Regions from separate parts of the Paenibacillus sp. 1A_MP2 genome, predicted to be linked through region 3. Evidence: riboswitches for the same ligand, from Rfam matches in the RefSeq annotation. Region 3 holds a riboswitch; each other region holds the start of a gene.
What was found. Region 3 has a riboswitch for cyclic di-AMP ahead of ACTWJ7_RS01980 (3D domain-containing protein). Riboswitches for the same ligand answer to the same signal wherever they lie in the genome.
Positions count from the first base shown of each region.

Region 1: linked by a shared signal. The riboswitch ahead of ACTWJ7_RS35655 (C40 family peptidase) and the one ahead of ACTWJ7_RS01980 (3D domain-containing protein) in region 3 are both predicted to bind cyclic di-AMP.
Region 2: linked by a shared signal. The riboswitch ahead of ACTWJ7_RS16415 (3D domain-containing protein) and the one ahead of ACTWJ7_RS01980 (3D domain-containing protein) in region 3 are both predicted to bind cyclic di-AMP.
Region 4: linked by a shared signal. The riboswitch ahead of ACTWJ7_RS27885 (hypothetical protein) and the one ahead of ACTWJ7_RS01980 (3D domain-containing protein) in region 3 are both predicted to bind cyclic di-AMP.

Region 1 covers NZ_JBQQCS010000005.1:192,288-197,431, forward strand. The annotation lists gene ACTWJ7_RS35645 (multicopper oxidase family protein) at 1-153, shown strand, start outside; gene asnB (asparagine synthase (glutamine-hydrolyzing)) at 448-2,343, opposite strand; gene ACTWJ7_RS35655 (C40 family peptidase) at 2,554-3,027, opposite strand; cyclic di-AMP (ydaO/yuaA leader) riboswitch at 3,033-3,166, opposite strand; gene ACTWJ7_RS35660 (response regulator transcription factor) at 3,330-4,037, opposite strand; gene ACTWJ7_RS35665 (sensor histidine kinase) at 4,127-5,144, opposite strand, start outside.
Region 2 covers NZ_JBQQCS010000001.1:3,353,592-3,358,735, reverse strand. The annotation lists gene ACTWJ7_RS16430 (PspA/IM30 family protein) at 1-107, opposite strand, end outside; gene ACTWJ7_RS16425 (prenylated flavin chaperone LpdD) at 236-583, opposite strand; gene ACTWJ7_RS16420 (polysaccharide deacetylase family protein) at 738-1,526, shown strand; gene ACTWJ7_RS16415 (3D domain-containing protein) at 1,706-2,374, opposite strand; cyclic di-AMP (ydaO/yuaA leader) riboswitch at 2,377-2,573, opposite strand; gene ACTWJ7_RS16410 (amino acid ABC transporter ATP-binding protein) at 2,858-3,580, opposite strand; gene ACTWJ7_RS16405 (ABC transporter substrate-binding protein/permease) at 3,567-5,030, opposite strand.
Region 3 covers NZ_JBQQCS010000001.1:353,090-358,233, forward strand. The annotation lists gene rsmA (16S rRNA (adenine(1518)-N(6)/adenine(1519)-N(6))-dimethyltransferase RsmA) at 1-837, opposite strand, end outside; gene rnmV (ribonuclease M5) at 842-1,387, opposite strand; gene ACTWJ7_RS01980 (3D domain-containing protein) at 1,542-2,726, opposite strand; cyclic di-AMP (ydaO/yuaA leader) riboswitch at 2,999-3,251, opposite strand; gene ACTWJ7_RS01985 (TatD family hydrolase) at 3,493-4,263, opposite strand; gene ACTWJ7_RS01990 (HD domain-containing protein) at 4,592-5,144, opposite strand, start outside.
Region 4 covers NZ_JBQQCS010000001.1:5,664,469-5,669,612, reverse strand. The annotation lists gene ACTWJ7_RS27900 (urease accessory protein UreF) at 1-523, opposite strand, end outside; tRNA gene ACTWJ7_RS27895 (tRNA-Leu) at 945-1,027, shown strand; gene ACTWJ7_RS27890 (glutathione peroxidase) at 1,176-1,652, opposite strand; cyclic di-AMP (ydaO/yuaA leader) riboswitch at 2,020-2,194, shown strand; gene ACTWJ7_RS27885 (hypothetical protein) at 2,312-2,710, shown strand; gene ACTWJ7_RS27880 (HAD family hydrolase) at 2,872-3,555, shown strand; gene ACTWJ7_RS27875 (Nramp family divalent metal transporter) at 3,721-5,016, opposite strand.

The sequences.
Region 1 (5,144 bases), on a different contig from region 3:
GTTGTTGCTTTTGAAGCCGATAACCCTGGAAATTGGATGTTCCATTGCCATGACTTGCATCATGCTTCCGCGGGAATGGTAACGGAAGTCATGTATACAGATTATGAAAGTAACTATACACCTGATCCGAGTGTGGAGAACGTAGCGGAATAAATAAGTAGCATTGATTTACTCTTTATTAAGATCTGCTAATAATACGTTAAAAGATAAACAGAAGAAATTATAATGCGGCGATCTTTCCCGGAATGTAACCGAGGATTGGTTGCCGCATTTTTTTAGAAACACCATAATTGTAAAAAAGCGATACTGTTGCGCTTAAATGCATATCATTCTCTTCTATTAGCTAGCATACCAAAATCCCCCAGGTATAGAGAACTCATTAAAATGAACTCTAATCCGAGGGGACGATATTTCAGAACTATATTGGCGACGTTACTGACTTTTTTATTACAATATCATTCTATTGGAAGATGGACCTGAAAAGGAATACGCACGATCTTCAATATATATTTGATGCCATAAGATAAATACAAGAATGGTCCACAATTTACGGCTTGCATCCAATTTCCCTTCCTTATGGATCTCAAGTAGCTGCAATACATACGTTTTATTGATCCATTGATCTACGTCTGCTGTCATAATCAGATTCCTAGCCCATGAATACCATTCACTTTTTAACCATACTCTCGTTGGGACAGGAAAACCTAATTTTTTTCGTTGCTGTACATCAGGTGGAACCACATCTTTCATAGCATCACGGAGTAATAATTTAGTTGCTGTGGGTGTAACTTTATACTTTGTAGGGATGGTAGCAGCTAATTCAAATACTTTGGTATCTACAAAGGGAACGCGAAGTTCCAAGGAATTTGCCATCGACATTTTGTCTGCTTTCATTAGGATATTCCCACGTAGCCACGTATGAATATCAATATACTGCATCTGTGTGACTTCATCATATAACTTCGCTTGTTCATAAAGTGGCTTAGTCACCTGCTGGGTTGGTTTACATACTCCCTGCTCCGATAACCATGGTGCTAATACCTTACTTTTTTCATGATCCATAAAAATCTTCGCATTTCCAAAGTAACGTTCTTGCAGAATAAGACTCCCTCTTTCCAAGAATCCTTTGCCTTTCATGCCGGTAGGCATTAATCGTCCAAGATGTCCTGCAAGACTTCTCCATGGACCTGGAAGACCCTGAAACATGCGGAGAGCATAGGGTTCCCGATAAATGTTGTAGCCACCAAAAAATTCATCTGCACCTTCACCTGAAAATGCCATCTTAACATGCTGACTAGCCAACTTCGATACAAAGTAGAGACCCACGGCTGATGGGTCTGCTACTGGCTCATCCATATGCCATATTAGAGAAGGTAGTATATCTATATAGTCGCGGGCATTAATCCGAATTTCATGATGCTCAGTCCCTAAATAGGCTGCTGTCTTCCTAGCATCATCCAATTCACTATAGCCCGGCATATCAAATCCAACGCTGAATGTTTGGGTGGGCTCCAAGCGATGAAGTAAACCAACTAAACTGCTTGAATCAATACCACCCGATAAGAATGCTCCCCTAGGGACATCTGAGTTCTTATGAATACGAACAGATTCCGTTATTACTGATCGTGTTTCCTCTACTAAATCGGAATACGACCTACTTTCATGGGGCTCAAACTTCACTTCGTAATACGGTCTGATGGTCATTCCATTATTCTGTACAATCAAATAATGGCCTGCTTTCAGTTTATGGATCTCTTTGAACATCGTTAGAGGTTCAGGTACATATTGAAATGTGAGATACTGATAAAGAGCATTTTCATCCACTTCCCTATCAATCCTACCTGAAGCCAGCAACGTTTTAATTTCAGAGCCAATCATGTATCCGGAGGCGGTCTCACTGTAATAAACAGGCTTGATTCCGAAATGATCCCGTGCCGCAAATAAAAGATCACTCCTTTGATCCCATATGGTGAACCCAAACATGCCTCGTAAATAGTTGACACATTTAATTCCAACGTCCTCATAAAGCCTCAGTAATACTTCGGTATCGGAATCTGTATAAAATGTATACCCCTTCTGACTCAACCAATCCCTCAACTCTTTATAATTATAAATCTCTCCATTGAATACCAACCAAATATCTTTGTTCTCATTGGTCATGGGCTGTGCCCCGTGCTCAATATCCAGTATACTTAGTCTCCTAAAACCCAGACCGATATGATCATGGATATATATCCCTTCATCATCTGGGCCACGATGAGCTATGGAGTCGGTCATATGTTGCAGAATGTTTGCATCTACTGGCATACGATATTTGTTATATAAACTTACAAATCCACACATAGGGCTATTCTCCTCTAATCAATATAAGATTAGTTTAGCTTTTATGTATGTGGAATCTGTGAAAGATTACCGTCCATATCATAAATCACAGTTTAGATAAGTTATTTACTTATTTATTAGTTTAGTTCACTGGAGAATGGTTCTATCTGTTCGAGGCAAGTTGCTAAACAAAATGGACAAACCCGTGAATTACCCACGGGCTTGTCCATTTTAATGACTATCGTTAACCATTTTAAGATAGTTCTGCTCGCTAACCACTCTACGAGCTGTTACATATTTGGTTTTATAATAACTTTCAGATAAGCTACTAATTCGAACACCCTTACTGCTTGATGAATGTGCAAATTGATTGTTACCTACATAAATTCCCGCATGTGAAATGCTGCGACCATTCGTATTGAAGAAAACGAGATCCCCTGGGCGTAATTCTTCTTTCTCTACAAACGATCCCTTTGCTGCTTGCATACTAGAGGTGCGCGGCAAATCTAGTTTAAACTTATTAAAAACATACAGGATAAAACCGGAACAATCAAAACCAGATGTTGTTGTCCCACCATAAAGGTATGGCGTTCCAACCACTTCTTTTATTTCTTCTGTTAGCTTTGCCTGACTAGCAAATGCACCTGTTGCTGTGGAGGTAAATAAAACTGCTGCTCCAAGAACCGATAAAATGACTTTCTTCAAACTTTTGTTCCTCCCTTAGATGCCTACGGAGTTAGCTTAAGGATTCGGTTAAAGGCTCCCTATATTCTTTTCTTACAAGAATAATTCACCCAACAAATGGTTCCCCCGTTTTCAATACGAAATTCGGCAAAAATAGTTAAATATTTGTAACCTATAGAGTATTATATTGTTAAATTGTGTGGATTTAATGTGGAATTCTCGTATATCTTATTCTAAAAGAAACGACCGTCTCCTGCTGAAGTTAGGGAGCGATCGCTTCTTAGCACATGTTCTTTTTGTATTGCCGAATTCTAGTTATAAGTTCAAGGCTCCTCTACACTATACAACCACTTATACCCTATGCCCCAAACCGTTTGAATGGGGTTCTGTTCCAATCCAGCCAACTGCAACTTCTCCCGGATATTTTTCACATGGGTGTCTACGACTCGGTTATCTCCAAAAAAGTCACTTCCCCAGAGACGTTCAATGATTTCATCTCTAGAGAAAACTCTTTGTGGATTCTCGGCCAATATAAGCAATATATCAAGTTCTTTTTGGGTCAAATCCAGATTTGTGTCGAGTACAATAACCTGTCTTCGATCTGGATAAATAATCATGTCAGTATACATGATTTTTTTACCGATTTCTTTAAGGCTTAAAGACTGTGAAGAGCGTCGAACAAGCGCAAACAAGCGAGCAATGAGTTCATCAGAATTTACAGGTTTCACCATATAATCATCAGCACCGACACCTAACCCATGTACCTTATCCTTCACATCCCCTCGAGCTGTAAGCATCAATATAGGTGTTTCAGTAAACGATCTGATTTTTTCACAAAGATGCCATCCATCCATATCCGGCATCATAACGTCTAATAAAATGACATGATACGAATTTTTCTGAAGATAGGACAGTCCTTCGGTTCCATTATGAGCTTCCGTAATATCAAAACCCTCTTTAGTTAAATAAATTCGCAACAGATTTCTCATGTTCCATTCGTCATCAATAACTAATGCTTTCAATTTATTCATATGGTCATCCCATCCATTTCATTAATCTTTAGTAATATGCGGTTTCTGACCGTAAATTTGAACGATCATTAGCTCATTTGTTTCACATATTATATTTTGAAGCTGTGTGATTTTAATGAAGAAGAGGTGATGGACGGGAACATCACTTTAAATCGCGTCCCCTCTCCAATTTTACTTTCCACATGAATTGTTCCTCCTTGTTGTAAAACAAGACTTTGAACAATGGACAGCCCCAGTCCTGTTCCTCCATATGCCCGGGATCTGGATTTCTCAACCCGGTAAAAACGTTCAAATATATTGGGAAGTTCTTCTGTTGAAATTCCGTGCCCCGTATCGCAAATGCTTATTACAACCCCTTCTAATTCAGAAGTTAAAGAAACTTGAATATACCCCTCGGCTGTGTAACGAATGGCATTATCCAATAGATTCAAAATAATCTGTTCCAGTCGGTTAGAGTCTACAAAAATATGGGGTACGGGACTCAACTTACTTCGAATCGTAAGATCTTTTTCTTGGGCTTTTAATTGAACCTTATCTATAGACCTTTGAATAATCGAAGTGGGTTCTACAGACATCAGTTTCAAGTCAATTTTACCTTCTTCCATCTTAGACAATTCAAAGAGATCATTTATGATTACATTTAAACGTCGTGCTTCCTCAGAAATGATTTGTAGATATTTTTTCTTTTCTTCATCATTTTCCACAAGATCTTTAGCCAATATGTCTGCATACCCTTCCATATAAGTAATGGGTGTTTTCAATTCATGAGAGACGTTGGCAAAGAACTCCGAACGATTATCTCGATATTGTTTTAATTCTTTAGCGAGGTCGTTTATGGCTTGTGACAATGAACCAATCTCATCTTTAGTTTCCACAGGAATTTCAAGATTCAGTTCTCCTTTGGCAATTTGGCGAGTTGCACTTTCAATTTTTAATAATGGATTCGATAATCTTTTGGATAGAAAAAATATGCAACCCAACGCCAATAACAGTGCTCCAAATCCAGTGATAAACAGTAAATTTCTAATCGTTTGGATCGAATCTTTCATATTTTCTAGAGAACTAATCACGTAAATCCCTTTGACCGTTGGATTAGTGGTTACGGGG
Region 2 (5,144 bases), 3.0 Mb from region 3:
ATATCCCGGATATATTGATCTGTCATCTTGATTGGATCTTCTGCCTTGTCAATAATGGAATTAATGTTAGACATCGTTAAATCGCGCAATCGTTTGAAAATGGACATTATGGTATTCCTCCTAGTCGATAGTTCATCCTTGTATATAATCATACATACGTGGCAATGTTCTACTCGTTTCAATTTTAACAAAAAAAATCTTAAAAAACGATTTTAGCTACTTAGCCTACCTGGAGCTATTGGATCAGTGGACCGGTTTGGCTCAACAGCTCTTCATCCAGCAGCTTCTCTGCAGTCTGCACAATCTCATCAATCTGCATTCGCGTAATAGCATCAAAGTGAATGCCCATAATCACAGTCACGGTTACCTTTAAATGCAGAGAAGCTCTACGTGCAAGTCTCTCGCACAGCTCTTGTTCTTTATGCCCAGGGATATGCACCGTAGCCCCGTTCACCCGTTCCCGGTCCGGATAAAATGTTGCTACCGCCCCAATATGTGATCTTCCTCCAGTTACCATAAACACTTTGTCTTCCCCTGCCTCAATCACCTGTAAACGAACGGAATTTAAATCGTATGTATTCATCCTGCTCCACCTGTCCTTTTCTATATGTAATATATATGGTGGAATTATGGCTACAATTTAATGAATCAACAATGAAACATCTCACATCATGCATAAATACGGATCCCCCCGGGCATACCAAAGAGAACGCAATTTGGGAAAAGGAGGCACTAACATGCGCATACGCCTCATAATGATATCCATCATGTTCATTCTTCTGGGAGGAAGTTACGCCCCTGCTCAGATATGGGCATCTACAAGCCCGCAAACCGAACCTGCTTCGAAGTCTGATTCTTCCGAAGAGGAACAGCTGACACTGGGACAGCTCAGACAGAAATATGCGGATACGTTCAAAACCAACGGCCCTTCAACAAAAAAGGTCGCACTGACTTTTGATGATGTACCTGATCCGCGGTTCACCCCTCAAGTGCTGGATATTTTAAAAAAATACAAGGTACGGGCTACCTTCTTCATCGTGGGACATCGCGCTGAGAAACATCCGGATTTGGTGAAACGCATGGTGAAGGAAGGGCATATTGTTGGCAATCACAGCTACAATCACCCCCAGTTCAGTAAGCTATCCATGAATGCATTTCGCAAACAAATCTTACATACCGGGGATATTATTCGCAATCTGGTAGGTTACACACCCAAAATGATTCGTCCACCCTATGGCGACATTAACGAGCAGCAGCTGCAATGGGCGGCCAAACAACATTACAGCATTGTGAACTGGAACGTCGATTCCCTGGACTGGAAGGGTCTCTCCAAAGAGGAAGTCAAACAAAACATCCTGTCTGCCGTCAAACCTGGTTCCATTGTTCTGCAGCATGCAGGAGGCGGGGTCGGATCGATATTAAATGGTACTATTGAGGCGTTGCCTGAAGTCATCGAGGAGCTGCGAAACCGCGGGTATGAGCTCGTAACTTTGGATGAACTGTTGGAACTGCCCAAGGGCAAGTAGGATCAAGATTCGCTGCGCAGCGCGTTCAGCAGCAGCGCCAGCAGCTTGGGTTGCTACAGAAATCGGATATGCAAAAGGGTGTCCTTCAATCACAATATTGTGATTGAAGGACACCCTTTACGGTTTGATGTAGGTTCAGTTGTAGTCTCACATGTTCATGTGCAGCTACTCTTTTGATTTTATTTCAAAATGTAAAGTTCAACATCCTGAATACCAAATGTGTTCACGGATTGCTTGCTGCCAGGAATAAAGATATCAATTTTATGGCCTTTGATGGCACCACCCACATCACGGGCTGTAGCAACAAATGCCTGTTTAGGTAGTCCTGGATGTGTATGACCCGTTACCAGTACTTTTGTACCCAGTGGAATGATACTAGGGTCTACTGCGATCGTGCCAAGTTCGAGCGGATTACCGAAGTAATCTACTGCACCCCATCCTCCATTTTCGGAAGCATCCGCGGAGTATGCTGTTGCTTTTACGTCGACAGTTTTGCTGTAATCAAACGTTTTCCCCCAGGCCTGTACCACCTTGCTATCCGAATTTACGTCAAGACTTGCGGCAGTCACCGTTTTGGCCTCTGTTTTTGCTGCTGCAGCAGAAGCTGTGTTCGTTGTGTTACCAGGGATCGTAATTTTCAATCCCCCATAAATGTTGTAGGCTGAAATGTCATTGTTAGCTTTAATAAGTGCGTTAAGTCCAACTCCATATTGTTTGGATAAGGTGTAGAAGGTATCCCCCTCTTTGGCCACATGAACTGAATCAGCATGAGCCGGAACGGCTTGAATGAGCATTGCTGCTGTCAGCAAAGCTGTTGCTGTTTTGGCTATACGTTTCTTGTTAATCATGGTCTTCCTCCCTCATTATGCCTGCGAAGTTAGTTGTCGGATTCGGATGGAGGAAACCACCCTATAGGTTCAATTACATGAATAATTTATGTAGCCCTAATTCACCCCAAGCCGTGTGCAAATGATTCTTCCCCAAGCACACTCTGCATCGTTACATCCCCCACACTCCCACCTCCGGAAGTTTCGGCAGGAACAAATATATCACAATTTTGTAACCAAGAGTCGTAGTAAATGTTACCATCTGGCTAATTCACTTCAACTTTTATGCTGAATTCAAGCGACTTTTTTCAATAAATTGTCTATTTGGACTTAAATCATTGATGACAGAAACGTTACTTTTTATGTAAATCTGTTCGTATCCTCACATAACAAAACATCCCTGCCGACTGGGCGTCGACAGGGATGCATGAATCGGATGAACTCTCATCCGCAGAACGAATTTTTGTTTCCACCTTGACCATCATCCTTTAGGATTTGGTTGTATTAAAGCACTTTAGCGAGGAAGTCACGTGTACGTGCATGTTTGGGTTGACCAAACACTTCATCCGGCGTTCCTTCTTCTACAATAACCCCGCCATCCATAAACAGAATGCGGTCACCTACTTCACGGGCAAAGCCCATTTCATGAGTCACGATGACCATGGTCATGCCGCCTACTGCAAGGCGTTTCATGACATCCAACACTTCACCGACCATTTCAGGGTCCAGTGCAGAGGTAGGTTCATCAAACAGCATAACATGCGGCTGCATCGCAAGTGCCCTTGCAATAGCTATCCGTTGTTTCTGTCCACCGGACAGCTGGTTTGGATAGGCATCTTTTTTGTCGGACAAGCCAACCGTTTTGAGCAAATCTTCACAGATTTGTTCCGCTTCTTGTGCAGACTGTTTTTTCACTTTAATGGGAGCAATCGTAATGTTCTGCTGCACCGTTTTATGTGGAAACAGATTGAAATGCTGGAATACCATCCCCATTTTTTCACGAGTCGCATTAATGTTATGTTTGGGACCCGTGATCGATACTCCCTCAAAATCAATCTCCCCAGAAGTAGGCTGCTCCAGTAGATTCAGACAACGTAAGAAGGTACTTTTCCCAGATCCGGACGGACCGATGACCACGACAACCTCACCTTTGCCTATTGTTACGTTGATGCCCTTAAGCACATCGTTGCTTCCATATGATTTGTGTAATTGTCTAACGTCTATCACTTGCACTCAACTTCCTTTCCAGTCGACCCATCAGCTTGGACAAAATGAACGTCAGCACAAAGTAAATGGCTGCTGCAATCAGGAATGGGTTCATTCCTTGGTACGTAATGTTTTTGACCACACTTGCCTGGTACATAATGTCCACCATACCGATAACCGAGATAATGGAGGATTCCTTGATAATTGTCACGAACTCATTACCGATCGCCGGCAACACCGCTTTGAACGCTTGTGGAAGGATGATGTAGCGCATTGCGGCGCCTCTTCCCATCCCCAGGGAACGGGCTGCTTCCAGCTGGCCGCGATCCACACCCTGTATACCTGCACGGAAAATCTCGGCAAGATAGGCACCACTATTAATGGAAAGGGTAATAATACCCGCCTGAAGCGGCGTAAAATTAATACCAAGTGTCAACGCAAGTCCATAGTAGATAATCATCAATTGAACCAGCATTGGTGTACCACGAATAACCTCAACATAAGCTGTTCCGAGCCAGCGCAGAATTGCGACGTCATGCAGACGGAACAGACAGATGATCAAACCAATAATGACCCCGAATATTACACCGAGAGCAGACAGTAAGAGCGTATAGCCCACACCTGTCGCATAGAAGCTTTTGTACTGCCAGAACACTTCAAAAATGTTTTGGCTTTTATTAACCTTGTCTGCCATCAACTGGCTTGCTTCTGTAACCATCTGATCGATTTTATTTTCGTTTTTCAGACGTTCGAGCGTTCCGTTGACTGCATTCAGTAATTCCGTATTGCCCTTGCGAATCCCGATCGCCGCTTCGACCTGCTCTTCATCCGGGATCGCAGCAGATAGTCCGATAACATCATCCAGATAGCCGGCAGCTACTGTATCTTCGACGATCGCAGCATTCACACGATTGGTCTGTAATTGCAGTACGATATCAGATATTTTATCAAGTGCTGTCAGTTTGGCGCCTGGGATTCCCTGACCAATCGTTTCCTGAATGGAACCTTTTTGGACTCCAATTTTTTCATTTTCCAGATCAGCCATGGTTGAATATTTGTCTTTATCCTCATTGCGAATCATGATAACTTGTTTCGATTTATAATAGGTATCGGAGAAGTCGATGCTTTTTTTACGCTCATCCGTTGGCGTCATTCCCGAGATGACCATATCCACACGACCACTCTGCAATGCAGGAAGAAGTCCGTCAAAACCCATATCCTCTATTACAAGTTCTGCCCCAAGATCGGCAGCAATTTCTTTGGCAATCGAAATATCAAAGCCGACAATTTGATCTTTACCATCAATGACTTTATGGAATTCATATGGTGCAAAATCGGCGCTTGTACCGAGCACCAGCTTTTTACTGCCTGAGTCGCCTGTAGTTCCCGTTGCCGACGCAACCGGTGTAACCGTAGTTAGCAAAACCACAAGAGCTATCAGCATCATGGTGTAACGACTAATCAATTTCAACCCTGTTCTCCCCTTATAATACTTTGTATGCTTTCTGTTGTTGATGCCTGAGTCATTATAAAGTAGAATGCATGATTATGCAATGCATTTCGACATTATAAATCTTGACTAGTT
Region 3 (5,144 bases):
CAATGTTTCTCCTCGTCTCGAAGGTTGAATACCAGCCTGCTCCAACAGCTGATCAGCCTGTTCTCTGTTCTCCTTTGTGAAGAAACGAGCTTTCAGATTATTCGAGATCGTTTTTCTACGCTGAGCAAAAGAAGCCTGTACCACTTCGAAGTAATGTGCCTCGTCGGGAATTTCAACCGGCGGCTGCTCACGCACCTTCAGCTTGATTACAGCCGATTCCACATTAGGCTGCGGAATAAAGACTGTAGGCGGCACAACGCAGACCAATTCCGGCATACTGTAGTACTGAACCGCAATGCTCAGACTGCCATAGTCCTTTGATCCTGGTGCAGCAGCCATACGTTCCGCCACTTCCTTCTGGATCATGACCACAATGCTGTCCACAGGTAGCTTTTCTTCGAGTAGCTTCATCATGATTGGCGTCGTTACATAATAAGGCAGATTGGCTACAACACTCACTTTATCTACCGTTCCAAAATCCGTACGGAACAGCTCAGCCAGATCGAGCTTCAGCACATCCCCGTGATGCACACGAACGTTCGGATAAGGCTCCATCACTTCCCCCAGAATCGGTAACAGTCGCTGATCTATTTCTACAGCCGTTACAGGCCCGGCTACCCGAGCCAGACGTTCTGTGAGTGCACCAATACCCGGTCCGATCTCAAGCGCGCCCTTGGACTCGTCCAAGTCAGCTGCATTTACAATTTTGTTCAATATATTTTGATCGATCAGAAAGTTCTGACCCAGGCTCTTCTTGAATGAAAATCCGTGTCTTTGAATAATTTCTTTGGTCCGTTTGGGTGTTGCAATCTCTACGGTTTCTTCCATGCCCTTCATACGCTCACAATCCTTCACGTTCAATTTGCGATAATGCTTCGGAGAACTCTTCCCGGGTAATCTGGAATACACTCAATCGCTTGTGGAACTGCTTGCCGTTGCAATAACCAATGCCCAGCAAATTGCCCATCTCCATGCGACGTGCAGCAGCCTGTGGGTGCACAATCAGTCCCGCCGCAATCAGATCCTCCCAATCGATCAGACTTGGTGCGCCTTCATATGACGTATGCACACGAGCCAGTGCATGACGAATCGCCTCCGGTGAGGCGTTCTCCACTCCGATGTCGCCTTTGCGCGTAGCATCCGCCTCCGGAATGAAGGCATGCTTGCAACCAGGTACTTTATTGGCAATGATTTTACGAATACGTTCACCCGCGTGATCCGGGTCTGTCAGTACGATGACACCACGTCTCTCTTGAGCAAGTGCAATCCGCTTTAGAATGCGCTGGTTGATGGCCGATCCACCGGTCTCAATTGTATCTGCCTGAACCGCACGGCGAATGGCTACGGTGTCATCACGGCCTTCCACCACGATCACTTCTTTTATCATGTTCCATTTCTTCCTTTCTAACGCAAAAAGAAGAGGAGTATCCTCTTCTCTGCTAAACGGCGGGGAGACTGAATTCAGACCCCTCCGACGCATATTCCGCATGAATCATTCATGCTTATATTTTATAGCATTCCCATATCAAAGTAAAACGATTTTAGTTTGCTTCCGGCTTCACCGGACCAATCACATATACCGTCTTGCCTTTCTTCCGTCCGAAGTTCAGGGCATGCTTCACACTATCATAATACACATCAATTTTGTTGCCTTTAATGGCACCACCGGTGTCTTCCGCACGACGGAAGCCAAGGCCCTCGATATACACCCACCAGCCAATCGGAATGATTTTGGGATCAACCGCAATGGTACGTCCCTCGGTTACCCGAGTGCCTGATGCTGTTTTTGTGCCGATACCGGGCTCTTCAGAAGAGTATGCCGTCATGGATACATTTTTCAATACTTTTGAATATTTAAAAGAATTGCCTGAGACGGTAATTACTTTGCTGCCCGAGGCAGCGGTTTTCTTCGAGTTCGTGGTTGTTGCTGTTTTGGTTGTAGAAGTCTGCGCCGATACCGTCTGAATCACTGGCTCTTTCACAACAGGTTTTGCTTTGGTGCCAACGGCGATAACTTTATCGACGCGATTCGTTGCGATCGATTTACCCACCATTTTTTTGGAGACCAATTCTCCATCCTGGAACACTTTTTCAATATGCTGTACAAGTGTGCCTTCTTTACCGCTCACAACGACACGATTGTCGCCTTTGTATAAGCTAGGGTCAGCCGTTTTGATCACTTTATAAGCGATCGGCTTTTCCACTTCCACCGTACGCTTGGTTACGCGCACTACCCGAATTTTCATATCCGCTTCAACAGTGGTTCCCAGCGCAGGATACACTTTGTCTTCACTTGCAATCTGAATACCTGATTTTTTAATCGCATCTTTTACCGATGAATCGGTTGTATACAGAGTCTTGGTGTCTCCGTCTGCCGTAATCTTAACTGGAACTGCCCGCTCAATAACGATGCGGTCTCCATCTGTGATCGCCCCGTTCAAGGGCATGGATACCTGATCGTGAGGGCTGACTGTGATTGACTGCTCCTCCAGCATTTCCTGAAGCATTCCTGTACGAGTCTCTACCGCTTGAGCTTTGCCATCAATAACCAGTGAAATTTGTTTCCCGGCCTGACCGTAAACGACTAACAAGATCATGATTGTAAGCGCAATTGAGAAAATCGCGATCAATGCCATTTGACGCAAGTTCTCATGCTTCCACCGCAACGCGAAAGACTTACTGGATGATCGTGACTCATGGGTCTCTTCTGGTTGGAATGTGCCCACTTCTCCGTCCTCCTTCATAGCCTCGCCGTCTAAAGTAATGCATGATGTCTTTGACGCGACTATACCAAATTTTCTACAGAACACAGATCGGACCAACATAATCGGTTCTGCACCATGAATCACTCTTCGCAACATGATGTCATCCTCCTGAATACTTACCGTATGATGACAGTATTTCTTTTATTCAAAAACAAAAAAGCCAAAGAAAGAGTTTAAGAGGAACTCTTTCGTGGCTTCCGAATGATTCTGAATATCGGAAATTCATGCACGAGGTTGCCTCTCTTTTCCGCTTGCGAGGTTAGCTGTCGGGTTCGGGCGAAAGAGAGCCGCCCTATCTCCGGTCACCCGCTCATGGCGGACGCCCTTGAATTCACCCCGAGACCCAAAGAAGAAATCAAATACGGCTTCGCAGATTTATACGCTGCTTTTGGGTCAGCGCATGTTGCGCATCGGCTGAAATCACCGATGTTTAAGCCCTATTGGTTCCCCCGCTCTCCGTTAACGGAGACTCAGCGAGACTGATTCATGAAAGTAATGTTGTTTCATCGGAAAGTGTCCCTTTGTTCATCCCCCGAACATCTGTCCAATTTTCCGCACAACAATTCACTGAAAAGATGATATCCTGTTTCTATGCATGTTGTAAAGCGTTGTTCAAGTACGTTTTTCTAAATATTTGGTTAAAATATTGTAATATTCTTGATTTATTTGGATCAAAAAGCAAATTAACTCCGCCTAACTCACTTTTTCACCCGTTTTGCTCGATATTTTAACGAATCCCAAATCGTTCCATGGCATTTCTGGTCGTTATTGCTGCAATTTCCTCTACCGAAATGCCTTTAATTTCCGCAGCTGCTTCTGCAACCAGACGTACATGCGCTGTCTCATTTCGTTTTCCACGATAAGGGTGAGGTGTCAAATAAGGAGCATCGGTTTCGATGAAAAATCGGTCCATAGGAACCTTCTCAAGTACCTCTTTCGGCTGCTTCGCATTTTTGAACGTGATTGGCCCTCCGAAGGAAAGATGGAAGCCCAAATCCAGGCACATTTTTGCCGTTTCCCAGCTGCCAGAGAACGAATGCATGACACCGCCTACTTCTCCAGCCTTTTCTTCACGCAGAATCTTTACAATATCCTCATGCGCATCCCGGTTGTGAATGACAATCGGCATATTCAACTCACGAGCCAGTCCAATCTGTTGTCGTAATACGCGATGTTGAACCTCTTTTGGTGAAGTGTCCCAATAATAGTCTAGACCAATTTCACCAATGGCTACCACTTTTTCATGCTTGCATAAAGATGCAATCCATTCCAGATCACCCTCCTGCATCGTGATCGCATCTACAGGGTGCCAACCTACTGCAGCATATATAAAATCATAGGTTTCAGCCAGCTTCATCGTGGTTGGAATGGTCTCCCGGTTAAAGCCTACGTTAATCATGCGGCCAACGCCTGCATCCACAGCACGCTGAATCATTTCCTCGCGGTCCTCGTCGAATTGTGGAGCATCCAGGTGGGTATGTGTGTCGAACAACATCATTTTGTATTTCTCCCTTCGTGTCGAATCAACGACAATCTCTTCTTATCCACTCTGCAGATCTTAACCAGAAATAAATATTACTAATTAGATCGTGCTTTTATCTATATTTCATTTCATTCGTTCGTTGAGCACAACATGTAGAGCGAACGAGTTCTTTCATATCTATATGTTGCTTAATTTTAGCCGACTGAGTTGTATTCTAATTGCTCTGATTACAAAATTATGTCGATCTACATGTACTCTCCATTAAAGCAGATTACTGTATCATGAAAATAGCTCTTTTAGAAAGCCTTTTGCATCATGACTCATCAACAGCATTGCACACCATTTAATGTGAGAAATAGGGGCGTATATGGGACGGTAATTCATGAACAATCGCATCCACCTTATTTTGCGGATAATACAAGTGATGTTTTCCCCGATGAAGACCACTGATTGAACGGACGATGTCGGACATCTCTGACAACTCATGTAACTTGTCTTGCCGATCAAGCAGCAGAATCTGCTTGTCCGTCGATTCATCCGGACGAAACACATCATACGGATTATCCGATGGAAAATCAATTTCCAGATCATACTCGGGATTGAGACCTGCTACAGTGAAGGCTTCCCGAATCTCTTCAATCATGTTTACGTCGATCTGTTCAATCTCTACATACTTATATAATTTGCGGTCTATAAAACGTTCGCATAACTCACTTAGAACAGCATCGTCCTCTTTGCGCCACTGCATAAATGCCGTCTGTATCAAAGCTTCGTCCAGTTGTAAATATTCGACCACCGATATATCTCCATCGAATAACTGGGGCAGTGGATCGATCATGAAGCGGAATTGGAAACCTTGCTGTATGAGACTTTTCGCCCGCTTAAATATTTGCCGC
Region 4 (5,144 bases), 5.3 Mb from region 3:
GGGGAATCACCTTGGAGGCTTCGGTTATGCAGGCACTCATGGCTGAATACAGATAACCAAGGACTGCCTCCTCGACAGGGATTTCGAGGTGGTGGTTAATCCAGGCGTGAACAGTGGAAAGGCAGCCAACGGATTCATACTTAGCCAGAGTCTGTTCAAGCTCGCTAAAATCAATCCAGGGGTGGAGTGCACGAGCCAGCTTAATCAATCGTTTTCCCATTGTAGAGGCATGTTCTCTGAGGCTTGCTGGGGTGCGCTGGACATGAACGAGTTTGTCGATAAGGGCTGTACGCCACGCGTCATTATGATCTGTGGCGGTGTATATGCCTTTAATCGCCATACCTTCCAGACGCACGATACTGGGGTGCAATTGACAGCGCATGAATGATTCTAGATCTTCAGCACTGCGAATGGTTCCTTCAGTAATATGGGTATCCATACCAAAAGAATGGGTGAACCCTCCGACCTGGATAGAGGAATCAAGCAGTTTGACGTAATCGAGCAGCTTATTCCCACGGTTCACAATCTTTCGCCTCCTACGTTCGTTAAATGTAATGTAAAATAACATTTATACTCTGTTTTAGTTCGTTTTAAGTTCGTAAATCCGAATTATATGATATATATGTTCACATAAATATCCGCTTTTTGTCAATAGTTTCTGGGTTTTAAATTTAAAAATCTTTATTATGTTAATTTATATTACAATTTAAGTTATCTTGTTTAAGGTGAATGGAGTAATTGTTCCTTATAAAGGAAGTAGAGTGATCCGCCTGCTCGGATATAAAAACGGGATCAATTTTAATCATATGTGCTTTTTAGGAGAAAATGACGAGATTATACGATTTTTGGAAGGGAAAGCGCAGTTAAAATGATAATATTAAAAATGCTTTACATTTAAACTTGAAGCGGGTATAATCAATTCTGTTGCCGATTATTTACGACATGCGGTCGTGGTGGAATGGCAGACACGCTATCTTGAGGGGGTAGTGGGTGTATACCCGTGGAGGTTCGAGTCCTCTCGACCGCATCATAAGAACGATTAAGAAGAAGCTTCCCATACGGGGAGCTTCTTTTTATGTTTTTTTACAGTAAAGATGAGTCCAGACAAAAAAAGGTCACCCGTTTCCCTGAATGCATGCTCATTCTGTCTGCAGGGTTCGGATGGCCTTGAATTGTTATTTAAGCAATTCTTTGATGTCTGCTTCAATTTTATCAGGTGTTGTTTTGGGAGCATACCGTTTCAAAACACGTCCGTTCTGATCCACAAGGAATTTGGTGAAGTTCCATTTGATGGCTTTGGAGCCGAGTACGCCAGGTGCTTCTTTGGTTAGATGCTGGAATAGAGGATGAGCGCTTGAACCATTCACATCGATCTTCTCAAACATGGGGAAGCTGACACCATAGTTCATCTGGCAGAACTCGGCAATATCATCAGAAGAGCCTTTTTCCTGTGCAAACTGGTTGCTTGGAAAACCAAGAACTTCAAATGGGGAATCTTTGAACTTATCCTGGAGTTCTTGCAGACCTTTGAATTGAGGTGTAAGGCCGCATTGGCTTGCTGTATTCACGATAAGCAGTACTTTGTCACGATAGTTGGACATCTCAACTTCCTGACCGCGAAGGGTGTTTACTTTGTAGTCGTAGACTGACATGAAAATCGCCTCCATTTCATATTCTTCTATCATTTATTATATTGATTGCAATTAAATATTGCAAAATTAATATTGTTTTTTTAACGCTATTTGGACCTCTCGTGTATGAACTGTGAATGTTTTGCTACCTGAATTTCGCTAAAGAGAGAATTAGAGAGCTTTGAAGAGATGGGTGGAGAATGGATGTGTTGTAAGCGCTATTATTGATGTGAAATGGCAAAAATCCGTCGATTCGGTGATCTGCGCAGACTTTACACCGATATGGCACGGGTGTATGATTCATATCGTAATTCCAATTTCAATTAAATTTTACATGAAAAACGAAACAAACGATAATATCGCTCTGATTAAGGAACATAATGGAACGATGTTTTAATCGCTGAGTTTCCATTCATTCATGGGTGGGAAACGGGGAACCAACAGGATGAACTGTCCAGGACAGTAGGCATCCATGGGGTGAATTTTCCGGTGACAGCCGGAAATAGGGCGACTCTCGCGCCCGAATCCGTCAGCTAACCTCGTAAGCGTTAAAGGGAGAGGCAACAAGCCGTACGCTGGTTCATAGTGTCTTTTTGCTATGGATTATTGAAGAAGCGTCCGGGAGGCCTTGGTCCCCCACGCTTCTTTTTTGTTGTCTTTTCACGCCAAGGGAGGAACGAATGATGGATAAAGAGATGATCTTAGTGACTGCTCCAAATGAAGCAGGACGTAAATTTATCAAATTGCTGATGTACAAAAAAATGCCGTTTGCCGTTCTGACCAACAGTGCAGGGGAAGAGCGCAGGCTCCGGAGAATTGGTGTGGAGCATGTCATTCGCATGAACACGGCTGCAGCTCAGAAATGGTTTTTGCCGCAAGGCAGTGTAGGCAATGTTTTTATTTTTGAAAATAGCCTAAACCTGACCTGCCGATATTTGCAGATCTGCCGCTCCTGGACATCCAAGTCCCTGTGTGTCATTACAGAACAAAGCCACCCCAAAGGGATCTATCGGGGAATGGGAGCAGACCGTATCGTATATTCCTTGAATGGGGAAGTTGGGTTTCTGCTTAATGGTTAGTGGTACTATTCCTGTGATTGATCCAGTGTCAGCTGCCTGTTATAATTGAAATCATAAATATACGGAATATTGAGGAGACTCATGCATGATGGTGGGTCTTCTTTTTTATGGTTTGGGAAATGGGGAAATGAATTTCCTGTGGCTAACGAGGAGGAATAGGCGTGCCGGATGTACGTGGAATACAATGGTTGTTCTTTGATGTGGGGGATACGCTTGTGGACGAGTGGGAGCCGGTGGATGATATTATTGGTCAGTTCGTTCGAGAAGCTTGTGCGCTTGGTTATCAGGTGGAGATGCAGACAGTACGAGAACTATTTGCCGCCTCCTACCGAAATTACGAGCAATGGCCGATGAAACTGGCTATTCGTACCCTGATCAGCGATGAGCGGCACCGGGAACAGATACAGGAGAAGCTGAAGTTCCGCAAAGAGCTTGAACGCCCCTTCGCGTCAGCCGACGCTGTTCTCCAGACGTTGTCGCAACACTATAAGATTGGCATCATTGCCAATCAGAGCCCGGGGACGGAAAATCGGCTGGATAGCTATGGTTTGCGTAAGTACGTGGATGTGCTGGCCTGTTCCGCTGAAGAAGGAGTGTCCAAGCCTGATCCTGAATTGTATGCTGTAGCTCTGAAACAAGCGGGATGTAAACCGGAGGAAGCGGTCATGATCGGCGACCGGATTGATAATGATATTATTCCGGCTAAGAAGCTGGGTATGCACACGATCCGAATTTTGCAGGGGTATGGCAGGTTCCAGCCGGAGCTAGCAGATGCAGACCGTCCAGACTGGACGGTTGAATCACTGGATGAACTACTTCCCTTGTTGATGGTAACTCAAAATTGATAAATAAACTAAAAGCGGTATTTAGAGCTGATCTCTAATCGGTATGGATCAGGTTGGATTAGGCTGCTGCTAAAAAATATAAAAGGCTGATCATCTCAAGGGATACGTTACTTGAGTTGATCAGCCTTTTTGAGTTAGACAAAATACGGATTAGTTTTCTTTAACCTAGAACAACCGAATGGTCTGGATGATCAGATACACATTCAGGATAACGATAACTCCGGCAATGATCCAGGAGATGATTTTGAGCCACAGCTTGTTAGCAAAATCCCCCATGCTTTTTTTGTCACTCGTAAACATGATCAGTGGAATAACGGCAAAGGGGAGCTGCAGCGACAACAGAACCTGGCTCAGAATCAGCAGTTCTTCTGTTCCGTGCTCTCCGGCAATAGCTGTTACGATAACGGCCGGGATGATTGCAATCAGACGTGTTACCAGCCGACGAAGCCACGCCGGAATACGAATGTTCAGGAAGCCTTCCATTACAATCTGACCGGACAGTGTGCCGGTGAGTGTTGAGTTCTGGCCTGAAGCCAGCAGGGCTACACCGAACAGGATGCTGGCGATGGTGGTTCCCAGCAAAGGTGTCAGCAGATGGTAAGCATCCGTAATTTCCGCAACCTGGGTCATGCCTGCACTATGGAACACGGCAGCAGACACAATCAGGATGGCTGCATTGATGAACAGGGCCAGTGTTAAAGCGATTGTTGAATCCATGGTGGTATACAGAATCGCTTCTTTTTTACCCTTAGTTGTCTTTTCAATCTGACGGGTCTGTACGATAGAAGAATGCAGATACAGATTATGGGGCATCACGGTTGCGCCAATAATGCCGATGGCGATGTAGAGCATGGCTGGATTTTGCAAAATTTCGGCACTGGGTACAAAGCCGTGCATGACGCCGCCCATATCCGGTTTGGCGAGAAAAAGGTCAATCCCGAAGCAGAGGGCGATGGTAGCCATCAGCACAATAACGAGCGATTCCAATGCGCGGAAGCCTTTATTTTGCAGCAAAAGAATGACCAGTACATCGACAGCGGTAATAATGACGCCATATAACATGGGAATGTTGAACAACAGTTTGAGCGCGATGGCTGAACCAATAACCTCGGCAAGGTCGGTGGCTGCAATTGCAAGCTCACACAATATCCATAACACCATCACGACAGGCATGCTGAATCGTTCGCGGCAGGCTTGCGCCAAATCCCGTCCTGTGACAATCCCGAGCTTACCAGCGAGAGACTGTAACACAACAGCCATCAGGTTTGAAATCAGAATAACGGACAATAGGGTGTAGCCGAATTGTGAACCACCTGCAATATCAGTTGCCCAGTTCCCGGGATCCATATATCCAACGGCAACCAGGTAACCCGGTCCAACAAAAGCTAGGAACTTTTTCCACCAAGCAGCGTTCTGAGGCACCTTCATGGAGCTATGGGCTTCCCCGAGAGAGGGGGCCATACCCGCAGCCAATGGTTCATTGGAAGGAGCGTTGAACGGATTTTTTTTACTCATAATATAATCACCCGACTTTGAAGTATTGATATTCTATATGAAGAGGAACGATGTCATTCCTTTGATTAAATTTG